2 regions of the Kitasatospora sp. NPDC058162 genome follow, and region 1 is predicted to be linked to the other one. Evidence: riboswitches for the same ligand, from Rfam matches in the RefSeq annotation. Region 1 holds a riboswitch; the other holds the start of a gene.
The links. Region 1 has a riboswitch for cyclic di-AMP ahead of ACFVXG_RS05470 (hypothetical protein). Riboswitches for the same ligand answer to the same signal wherever they lie in the genome.
Positions count from the first base shown of each region.

Region 1 (4,829 bases):
CCTGGCGGTACTGGAGGGCGGCGAGGTGGTGTACGTCGGACAGGTGCAGTCCCGGCGCTCGATGCGGATGTTCACCGAGGTCGGACGGCGGGTCCAGCCGCACTGCACGGGCGTCGGCAAGGCGCTGCTCGCCCAGCTCCCCGAGGACGAGGCACGCGCGGTCCTGGGCCCCAACCCGCTGCCCGCGCACACCGAGTACACCCTCACCGACCCGCAGGAGCTGATGGACCAGCTCGCCGAGGCGCGCGAGCGCGGGTACGTGGTCGACGACCAGGAGCAGGAGATCGGCGTCCGCTGCATCGCCCTCGCCGTCCCGGGCGCGCCCACCCCCACCGCGCTCTCGGTATCCGGCCCGGAGGCCCGGATCCGGGCACTGGAGGAGCAGGCGGGGGCGTCCGCGCTGGTGCCGGTGATGCACCAGATCGCGGCCCGGCTCGGACAGGTCCTGGCGCCCTGACGTTACGTCAACCCCCTTCAGGTGAACGGTAGATCCGGCGAGGGCCGGTGCCCGCCGTTCGAGTGGCGGCGGGCGAGTTGTGCCGCTCTCGCGGCCACGGCTCGGACACCCTGGTGCGGGCGCGGCCCGCGACGGCGCGGGCCGCCGGAGCACGGGAGCAGGGTGGACGGCGTGGAGCAGCACGGAGTACGGGGCGGCGCGGGGCGCAGGAGGTTCGGCCGGGCCGGATTGCTGGCGGCGGTGACGGCGGGCTGCGCGGTGGCCGCGCTGGCCGTCGGCCCGTCCTGGGCGGTGCGGCATCCGGTGGCGCGTCCGGAGTTGGGGGGCGTCGCGCCGGGGGCGCCCATGGCATCCACGCTGCCTGCCGTGGTCGCCGCGACGTCCCGCTCCCACCTGGAGGTCGTCCGGATCGACCCGGATCCGGCGCCACCCGGCGGCGCCACCACCATCCACGCCTTCGTGGCCAATCTGGGCCCGGACACCACCGCCTCGCCGCTCACGATCACGGTCACCCTGCCGCACGGGGTGATCCCGGAGGGCCCGTACTTCCCCGAGGACTGTGCGGTCGTCTCGCGCGGCAGGCAGGTGCGCTGCGTGTTCGGTCCCGGGCTGCCGGACGGGCGCAGCGTGACCGCCCTCGTCCCGGTCCGACTCTCCGACGACCTGCCGTTCGGGGTCCTGGAGGGCGGCTCGGTCGAGGTGCGCAGCGCGGACGACCCCGGTGGCAGGGGCCACCGGGAGGAGTTCGACATCAGGGTCATCGAGACGCCGGGCGACTGACGGACCGGAACGCCCCACCGGTCACCGGGCGCCGGCGAGCGGCTGCCGGGCTTCCGGTGACCGGTGGGGCGGGTTCGTGGCTACCGGTGGAGGCGCTCACCGGTGGACGTGGCTACCGGTAGACGCGGACGTAGTCGGCGGCCATGGTGATCGGGGTGTTCCCCTGCGGGGCCGGGTGGTACTTGCCGGCGCTCACCGAGAGGTTGAGGATCAGGTACGCCGAGAAGTTGGCGCCCACGCCCTTGCCGTCCGAGAACACCTTGACGCCGTTGACGTACCAGTCCACCGAGTTGGCGCCGTAGTAGGTGCCGATGGTCACCCACTGGTCGGCGGCGACGGCGCTCGGGTCGGTGTAGTAGTCGGGGTTGCCGGGGTTGACGTGGTTGGTCAGCTCCAGCAGGTTCGGGTTGTCGGGGTGGTACTCGAAGGAGTCGATCTCCCCGTTGCCGTTCTTCCAGGTCCACAGGGCGGGCCAGGCGCCGGTGCCGGCGGGCAGCTTGACCCGGGTCTCGGCGTAGTCGCCGGTCTTGACCTGGAAGCCCTCGGCGGAGCCCTCGGTGGTCAGGAAGCCGGTGTTCCAGGACTGCTGGCCGTTCTCCAGGGTGGGCCCGCCCGGGGTGGCGGTGAAGGTGGCGACGCCGTTCGCGACGGTGACGTTGTTCTTGTTCAGCCAGTCGAGCTTGTTGTCGTCCGGGTTGTGGTTCCCGTACTTGTACGCGCTGCTCTTGTCGCCGACCCAGCGCTGGCCCCAGTCGATCGGGCTGTTGAACTCGTCGGACCAGGTCAGCGACTTGCCGGCGATCGGGGAGGACGGCGCCGGGGTGCTCGGGGTCGCGGTGGCGCTCGGGCTCGCGGTCGGGCTCGGGGCCGTGGTCGGCGCGGTGGTCGGCGCCGTCGTCGGGGTCGGCTTGGCGGTCGGCGTCGCGGTGGCGGTGGGAGTGGGAGTGGGGGTGACGGTGGCCGTCGGGGACGGCTTGGCGCTCGGGGTCGCGGTGGCCGTGGGCGTCGCGGTGGCGCTCGGCGTCGGAGTCGCGGTCGGAGTCGCGGTCGGCGTCGGCGCACCGGTGCGGGAGACCACCAGCTGCTGCGAGGGCAGGTTGTGCCAGCTGCCGCCGAGGTCCTGCCAGAAGCCGAACTGGGTGTACGTCCCGGCGGGCAGGGTGCGCGCGCCGCTGGTGAAGCTGAGCCCGCTCGGGCAGAGCTGCACGTTGGTGGCGTTGCCCGGGAAGTCCAGGTTGGTGCCGCGCGCGTCGCGCACGCCGACGCCGACGGTCCTGGCGGTGAAGCAGGACGAGGAGTGCAGGCTCAGCGAGGCGGTGGTGGCCCGGCCGGCGACCATGGTGGCGGGCCCGAGCCGGTCCTGGGTGACGGTCGGCCCGGTGGCGGCCTGGGCGCCGGAGACGGACGGCAGTCCGAACAGCCCGGCGCCGGCGATGGCGAGCGCCCCGGTGGCCGCGAGGGCGGCGTTGCGGCTGCGGTGTGACGGAAGGGCGTGGCGGGGCGCGCGACGGCGCCGGGCAGGCTGGTGCATGGGGTGTCCTCTGCCACGCCTGCGAGGTGAGCTGTCGGATTCGGGCTGCAGTTGCCCGGCCGCCTGTGGAGCGGCTTCACCCCTAGCCTCGGCCCGCACGACGATGCGTACGGGCCGGGCGCTGACCTTGGTTCCCCCGCTCCCGTCCGCTGTGGTGCTCGGGTGCCCGCCGGCGGGTGGACGGGACTCGGCGTCCCGGCGGCGGGGTCCGCGACAGCGGACGACGGTTGCAGGCTAGGCAGGCCGTCCGTGAACGGACAACCCGATCAAGCCGGTTGTCGCACAGCTCACAGTGGTGTCGATCAACGACACTGCGTGGCGGCCGAGTTGATCAAACGCGTCGCCCCCTGGTCCGCCGCCGCGGCGGTGGGGGTTCAGCCGAGCCAGGCCGCCACCTGGGCTTCGGCGTCCGGCGACCAGGCCAGCTCCAGGTGGTTGAGCCCGGTGAGCAGCCGGGTGCCGCCGACCGTGCCGATGCCGGTGGTGTCCAGGGCGCTCGCGGTGAACACGATGCCGTCGCTGGGCCCGCGGTTCTCGTCGAGCACGCCCGGGATGTCCGCGGCGCCACCCGCGAGCAGGTAGGTGGGCACCGAGGCGGGGATCCCGGCCCGCTGGAGCGGGGCGATCAGCGAGCCGGCGTCGATGGCCGCATGGATGCCCTGCCCGGAGGTGTAGAAGCCCTGGCCGCCGTAGTAGGTGGTCCACCAGTCCTGGGCGGTGGTGTCCACCCCGTAGACGGCGTCCCAGCGGGCGAGCAGCTGGCGCTGGCCCGGGTAGCAGTCGCTGCCGCCGGTCGGCAGCACCCCGAGGCAGGGCTGCGCGGTGTACGTGCCGTAGCAGGTCATGGTCAGGTGCGGGGACGGCGCGTTTGCCGTGCCGCCGCAGGCCGGCCAGATCGCCGGGTCGAAGTCCCAGCCGTGCGCGTACACGTAGTCGAGCCCGCCGTGCGGCCCGCCGAGGGTGACCAGTCGGCGCACGTCGCCCGCGTACGCCCGCCCCCAGGACGGGCGCACCGAGGACACGTACGCCCGGGCGGCCACCTCGCCCTTGCTCCAGGCCACCACGTCGACCTGGGGCACCCCGAGCCGGGCCCGGATCAGCGCGATCGCGTCCCCGACGGCCTGGGCCTGGAGCAGGTTGTCGCCGTGCTTGTGGGCGAACCCGATGGCGAACACCCGGTGCCCGCCGCCCGCCAGGTACTGGGCGAGACCGGTGGACGGGCAGGCGGACGCCCCGCAGGTGCCGCCCTCCCCCGGGTTCGCCCAGGCGCGGTCGGCGTTGTCGTTGGCGCCGTGGACCAGCAGGACGGGGGTACCGGTGCCGCCGGCGTCCCATCCGGCGGCGGAGTACAGCAGGAAGCGGCCGGAGGAGGGCTCGCCGGTGCCGAAGTAGGTGCGGCGGGCGCCGTCCTGGTCGCCCCGGCCATCGGCGGGGAACTGCTCGGTGCGGAAGCCCGGGGTGGGGTCGAGGTAGCGCTCGACCCTGGCCCAGCCGTTGCCGGGGGTGGGGAAGGTCGCTTCGAGGGTGAGGGGGGCGGCGGGGACGGCGGGGACGGCTGCGGTAGCGGGGGTGGCCGCTGCTCCGGCGGTGGGGGCGCCGAGGAGCAGGGCGGTGAGGGTCAGGAGCAGCGCGGCGAGCGCGGCGGGGACGCGGCTACGGGTGGGGGTACGTCTCATGGGCGTGGACGGTAGGACCGGCGCCCGGTCCGCGCCCATGTGCCGGTCGCACACGGTGAGCAGTACGGCGGTGGCGGACCGTACCGTGGCCGCCGTGGCGCGGGGCCGCCCGAAGTCCGCCCGGTCGGATAAATTGGAACCCTGGGATTTTCCGCGGTGCACAAGAGCACCGGGGCCCGCACTGTACGACCTGTCCCACCCGCAGTACCCGCACCACCCGCACGGTCCGCACCACCCGTCCCCCGCTCCAGAAAAGAGGTCCCGCCCCACCATGACCGCGTCCCTGCCCGCCTTCGCCGGCCGTACCTACGTCTTCCGGGCCGACAACGGCGCAGCCTTCCGCAACTCCTACTCGGCCGACGGCACCCGGCTGCGCTGGGAGGGT
Region 1 is NZ_JBHVUS010000002.1:436,764-441,592, reverse strand. Features, by position in the region: gene ACFVXG_RS05480 (IclR family transcriptional regulator) at 1-457, shown strand, start outside; gene ACFVXG_RS05475 (hypothetical protein) at 629-1,237, shown strand; gene ACFVXG_RS05470 (hypothetical protein) at 1,350-2,768, opposite strand; cyclic di-AMP (ydaO/yuaA leader) riboswitch at 2,770-2,894, opposite strand; gene ACFVXG_RS05465 (esterase/lipase family protein) at 3,143-4,444, opposite strand; gene ACFVXG_RS05460 (MoaF N-terminal domain-containing protein) at 4,716-4,829, shown strand, end outside.

Region 2 (4,829 bases), on a different contig from region 1:
CCGCCGTCTGGTCCGGGCCGAGCCGCAGGGCCGTCCGGTGGTGGTGGTCTCCACCGACCGGGAGGTCGCGGACGGCGTGCGGAAGGCGGGTGCGCGCCCCGTGGCCTCGGTGCTGCTGCTGAACCGGCTGGCCAGGCCCTGAACCGGGGGCGGACGGCGTGACGGCAGGTCAGTGCGGCTCCGGCGCGGGTGTGCGGATCCGGTGAAGTCAGTGGGAGAACCCGGAGTTCACGCCTTCGGGGGAGTGGCAAAACGGATAGATCTTCACTAGGGTCTGGCGTCAAACCTATTTTCCGGAATCTCACCTGATCGGGTGAGCCCGTTGGAAGAAGGAGCCGGTCCCTTGGCCTCCCACCGCCGTCCCAAGCAGCCGAGCCGCGCGCGGGTCTCCGTGCTCACCGCGGCTGCTGCGACCGCGGTCGCCCTCTCCGCCCAGGTCGCCGCGCACGCTGCTCCGCAGCCGAACAAAGCCGACGTCAAGGCGCAGATCGACCAGCTCCAGCAGGAACAGGAGCAGGCGGCCGAGAAGTACAACGGCGCCAAGGAGCGGGCCGACCAGCTCCGCAAGCAGGCCGACCAGCTGCAGGACCAGGTGGCCCGCAGCCAGGACCAGATGAGCCAGCTGCAGGTGGGCCTGGCCCAGGTCGCGGGCGAGCAGTACCGCACCGGCGGCATCGACCCGTCCGTCCAGCTGATGCTCTCCTCCGACCCGACCGGGTACCTGGACAAGGCGTCGAGCGTCCAGCAGGCCAGCGCCACCCAGACCGAGGCGCTCAAGGGCCTGCTCGACCAGCAGCGCCGGCTGGACCAGGAGAAGGCCGAGGCGGCCGCCGTGCTGGCCTCGCTGGACTCCACCACCAAGGACCTGAACCAGGCCAAGACGGACGTCAACACCAAGCTGAGGGCCGCCCAGGACCTGCTGAACTCGCTCAGCGCCGCCGACCGGGCGGCCCTGCGGGCCCAGCAGCAGCAGGACGACCGCGCCTCCCGCGGCGCCGACCGGGTCGACCTCAGCAACCTGCCGCCGGCCAGCGGCTACGCCGCCGTGGCCGTGGCCAAGGCGATGAGCAAGCAGGGCTCGCCGTACAGCTGGGGCGCCACCGGGCCCAGCACCTTCGACTGCTCGGGCCTGATGCTCTGGGCGTACGGCCAGGCGGGCGTCTCGCTGCCGCGCACCTCGCAGGAGCAGGGCCACATCGGGACCGCCGTGACGCTCTCCACCGCCCAGCCGGGCGACCTGGTGATCTACGGCCCCGACATGCACCACGTCGCGATGTACATCGGCAACGGCATGGTGGTCCACGCGCCGCACACCGGTGACGTGGTGAAGGTGATGAAGGCCGACGCGATGCCGATCAACACGATCCGCCGGATCTGACGGTCCGGTACGTCCCCGAGGGGCCGGTTCCGGCCCTGTGATCCGCGCCACCTCCCGCCGGGGGTGGCGCTTCGGGTTTGCCTCTTCCGCGGCCGGACGGTGAGAGTCGATCAGCTTTGTGTGCGGCGGCGATCACCATCAGTCATTTTCACAAAAGAACATGGGTAATCTTCCGTCTTTTTTCTGACAAGGATTTGAACGGATCACGGTTCAGTTACTAGGGTCGTGCTCCGAACCACCGCACAGTCGATCACCCAGCCGGGGTGGCGGCGGTGGTTACCGTCGAGTTCGCGAAACAGCGGGGCAGGTCGAAGCGACTGCCCGACAGGGGAGCCCAGTAGTCGGGGGTGCTGCGGAGCGGAGCCGGGGAACCACGTTCCTCCGGGGTGAATCGGCGCCAGGTCGGCCGTAGGTGAGGCCGGTGAGGCGTCGTAGGGCATGCTTCCGGCCCGAACCCGTCAGCTCACCCGGTAGGCGGCCGTAGGAAGAAGGAGTCCGCCTTCGTGGCGTCCCATCGTCGTCCCAAGCCCGCCAGCCGTGCCCGCGTCTCGATCATGACCGGCTTCGCCGCCGCAGCCGTCGCGCTCTCCGCGCAGTCCGGCGCGCACGCCGACCCGCAGCCGACCAAGGACCAGGTCAAGGAGCAGGTCGACCAGCTCAACGAGCAGGCCGAGCAGGCGACCGAGAAGTACAACGCCGCCCAGGAGAAGCAGCAGGAGCTGGAGAAGCAGGTCTCCGGCATGCAGGACCAGGTGGCCCGGCAGCAGGCACAGGTGACCGACCTGCAGGGCGGCCTCGCCGAGATCGCCGGCGAGCAGTACCGCAACGGGGGCATATCCCCGACCGTCCAGCTGATGTTCTCCTCCACGCCGGACAACTTCCTCAACCAGGCCGGTGCGCTGAACCAGGCCGGCAGCACCCAGAAGAACCAGCTGAAGCAGCTCCAGGAGCAGCAGCGCAAGCTCGACCAGGACCGCACCGAGGCCCAGGGCAAGCTCGCCGAGCTGGAGTCCACGACCACGCAGCTGAAGGCCTCTAAGGACGAGGTCCAGAACAAGCTGAAGGCCGCCCAGGACCTGCTCAACACGCTGACCGAGCAGGAGCGCCAGGCCATCAAGGCCGCCGAGGACAAGGCCGCCGCCGACGCCGCCGCGAAGGCCGCCGCGGCCAAGCCCGCCACCCCGGACCGCGCCTCCCGCGACAACAGCCGCAGCGACCTCGGCTCGGGCTCCACCGCCGCGCCGGTCAAGATCGCCCCCGGCAGCTCGCACGGCGCCGCCGCGCTGGCCGCCGCCGCCACCAAGGTCGGCAGCCCGTACATCTGGGGCGCCGTCGGCCCCGGCTCCTTCGACTGCTCCGGTCTGATGGTCTGGGCGTTCAACCAGGCCGGTGTGTCGCTGCCGCGCACCTCGCAGGAGCAGGCCGGTGCTGGCACCCGGATCGGCTCGGACATCTCCCAGGCCCAGCCCGGCGACATGCTGATCTTCTACGGCGACGCCCACCACGTCGGCATCTACGCGGGCAACGGCCAGGTGCTGCACGCTCCCAAGCCGGGTGCGTCGGTGCGCTACGAGGCCGTCTCCAACATGCCGCTGTCGTCCATCGTGCGGGTCTGATCCTCACCAAGCCCCCAAAAACAGGGGTAGCTGCCACGGGCCCGGTCCTCCGTCACGGAGGGCCGGGCCTGCGGCTTTTCCGGTGGATCGACCGGATGTCCGAATAGGGGTCAAATATTCGGATCGGTAGGGGTTTGGACTCGCTTGCCCGGACTCGCTAACGTCTGCCACCGGACTCCCGATCGACGGCCGCCCACCGGGGCGCGGCCGCGGGGCCGCGCCGCAGGACTGGAGCCGCTGCCGCCATGCCCGTGCACCGTCGTTCCCAACTGCTCGCCCGTGCGCTGGTACTGACCGCGGCCGCCACCACGGCCCTGGGCGTGGCGACCGCCGGCAGCGCCCAGGCCGCCCCCGGGGCGCCGGACACGCCCGACCGCAAGGACGTCAAGGCCCAGGTCGAGCAGCTGTACGACGAGGCCGAGCAGGCCTCGGAGAAGTACAACGCCGCACTGGAGGCGCAGAAGCGGCTGCTGGGCGAGACCACCGTCCTCCAGGGCGAGGTCGCCGCCGCCCAGGACCAGCTCAACCAGCTGCGCGCCGACCTCGCCACGGTGGCCGGGGCCGAGTACCGGGGCGGCGGGATGACCCAGACCGCCCAGCTGATGCTCTCCACCGACCCCGAGGCCTACCTCAACCGCGCCCGGACCCTGGGCCAGGCCGCCGAACGCCAGCAGGAGACCCTGCACGAGCTGGTCACCCGTCAGCGCCGGCTCGACCAGCGCCGCACCGAGACCGCCGCCAAGCTCGCCGAACTGGACGAGGCCCGCCGCTCGCTCGCCGAGAACAAGCAGCAGATCCAGCAGCGCCTCGCCACGGCGCAGAAGCTGCTCAACAGCCTGGGCGCCGCCGAGCGGAACAGGATGGTCGCCCAGGACGCCCGGGAGGCCGAGCAGCGGGCCACCCGCGGCACCGACCGGCTGGACCTCGGCAACGCCCCGGCCGCCTCCGAGCGCGGGGCGGCCGCGCTGGCCGCCGCCGTGCGGATGGTCGGCTCGCCCTACGTCTACGGATCCACCGGACCCCGTGCCTTCGACTGCTCCGGTCTGATGTACTACAGCTGGCGGCAGGCCGGAGTGACCCTGCCGCGGACCTCGCAGGCCCAGGCGTACGCCGGGCAGCGGATCAGCCTCTCCGAAGCACGGCCGGGAGACCTGGTGATCTTCTACCGGGACATGCACCACGTCGGGATGTACGCCGGCGGCGGCGTGATGGTGCACGCCCCGTACCCCGGCGCCAAGGTCCGGTACGAGAGCGTCAATGCGATGCCGGTCTCCGGGGTGGTCCGGCTCTGAGCGCCACGCCCCCCGGGTCGGACGGCCCCCACCCGATAGACCCGGCCCGCCGCGCGTTGTCCCGGCGCGGTGCGCTGCTGCTGGCGGCGGGCGGGCTGGCCCAGCTCTCGCTGCCCCCGGCGGCCCCCGCGGGGGTGTCGGCCGGACGGGCCGCCGACCGGCAGGCCGAGGTCGCCGGGCTGCTGGCGGCGCGGGCGCGCTCGCTGCCCGCCTGGTCGGGGCTCACCGGGGCCGAGGCGGTCTACCGCAACCTGGTGCTCTCCCCGCCCGCCGGGCCGGACCGGCAGGGCGCGTCCGCCGAGCTGGCGCTGCGGATCGCCGGGTACGACGAGTACCCCGTGGTGTACCCGCGCCGGATCGAGCTGGTCCGGGACTCCGGCGGCTGGCGGGTCGAGCACGAGGAGGGCACCGGCGGGCCCCCGGCGCTCTGGGACCTCGGCCCCGTGCGGACCGCCGCCGGCGCCCACTGCCTGGTGCTCGGCCTGGCCGACGGGCCCGACCCGGCCGCCCTGGTCCCGGTGGGGGACACGGCGGTGCCGGCCG
Region 2 is NZ_JBHVUS010000035.1:35,031-39,859, reverse strand. Features, by position in the region: gene ACFVXG_RS37450 (NYN domain-containing protein) at 1-142, shown strand, start outside; gene ACFVXG_RS37445 (NlpC/P60 family protein) at 344-1,378, shown strand; cyclic di-AMP (ydaO/yuaA leader) riboswitch at 1,717-1,871, shown strand; gene ACFVXG_RS37440 (NlpC/P60 family protein) at 1,882-2,994, shown strand; gene ACFVXG_RS37435 (NlpC/P60 family protein) at 3,240-4,286, shown strand; gene ACFVXG_RS37430 (hypothetical protein) at 4,343-4,829, shown strand, end outside.
Region 2: linked by a shared signal. The riboswitch ahead of ACFVXG_RS37440 (NlpC/P60 family protein) and the one ahead of ACFVXG_RS05470 (hypothetical protein) in region 1 are both predicted to bind cyclic di-AMP.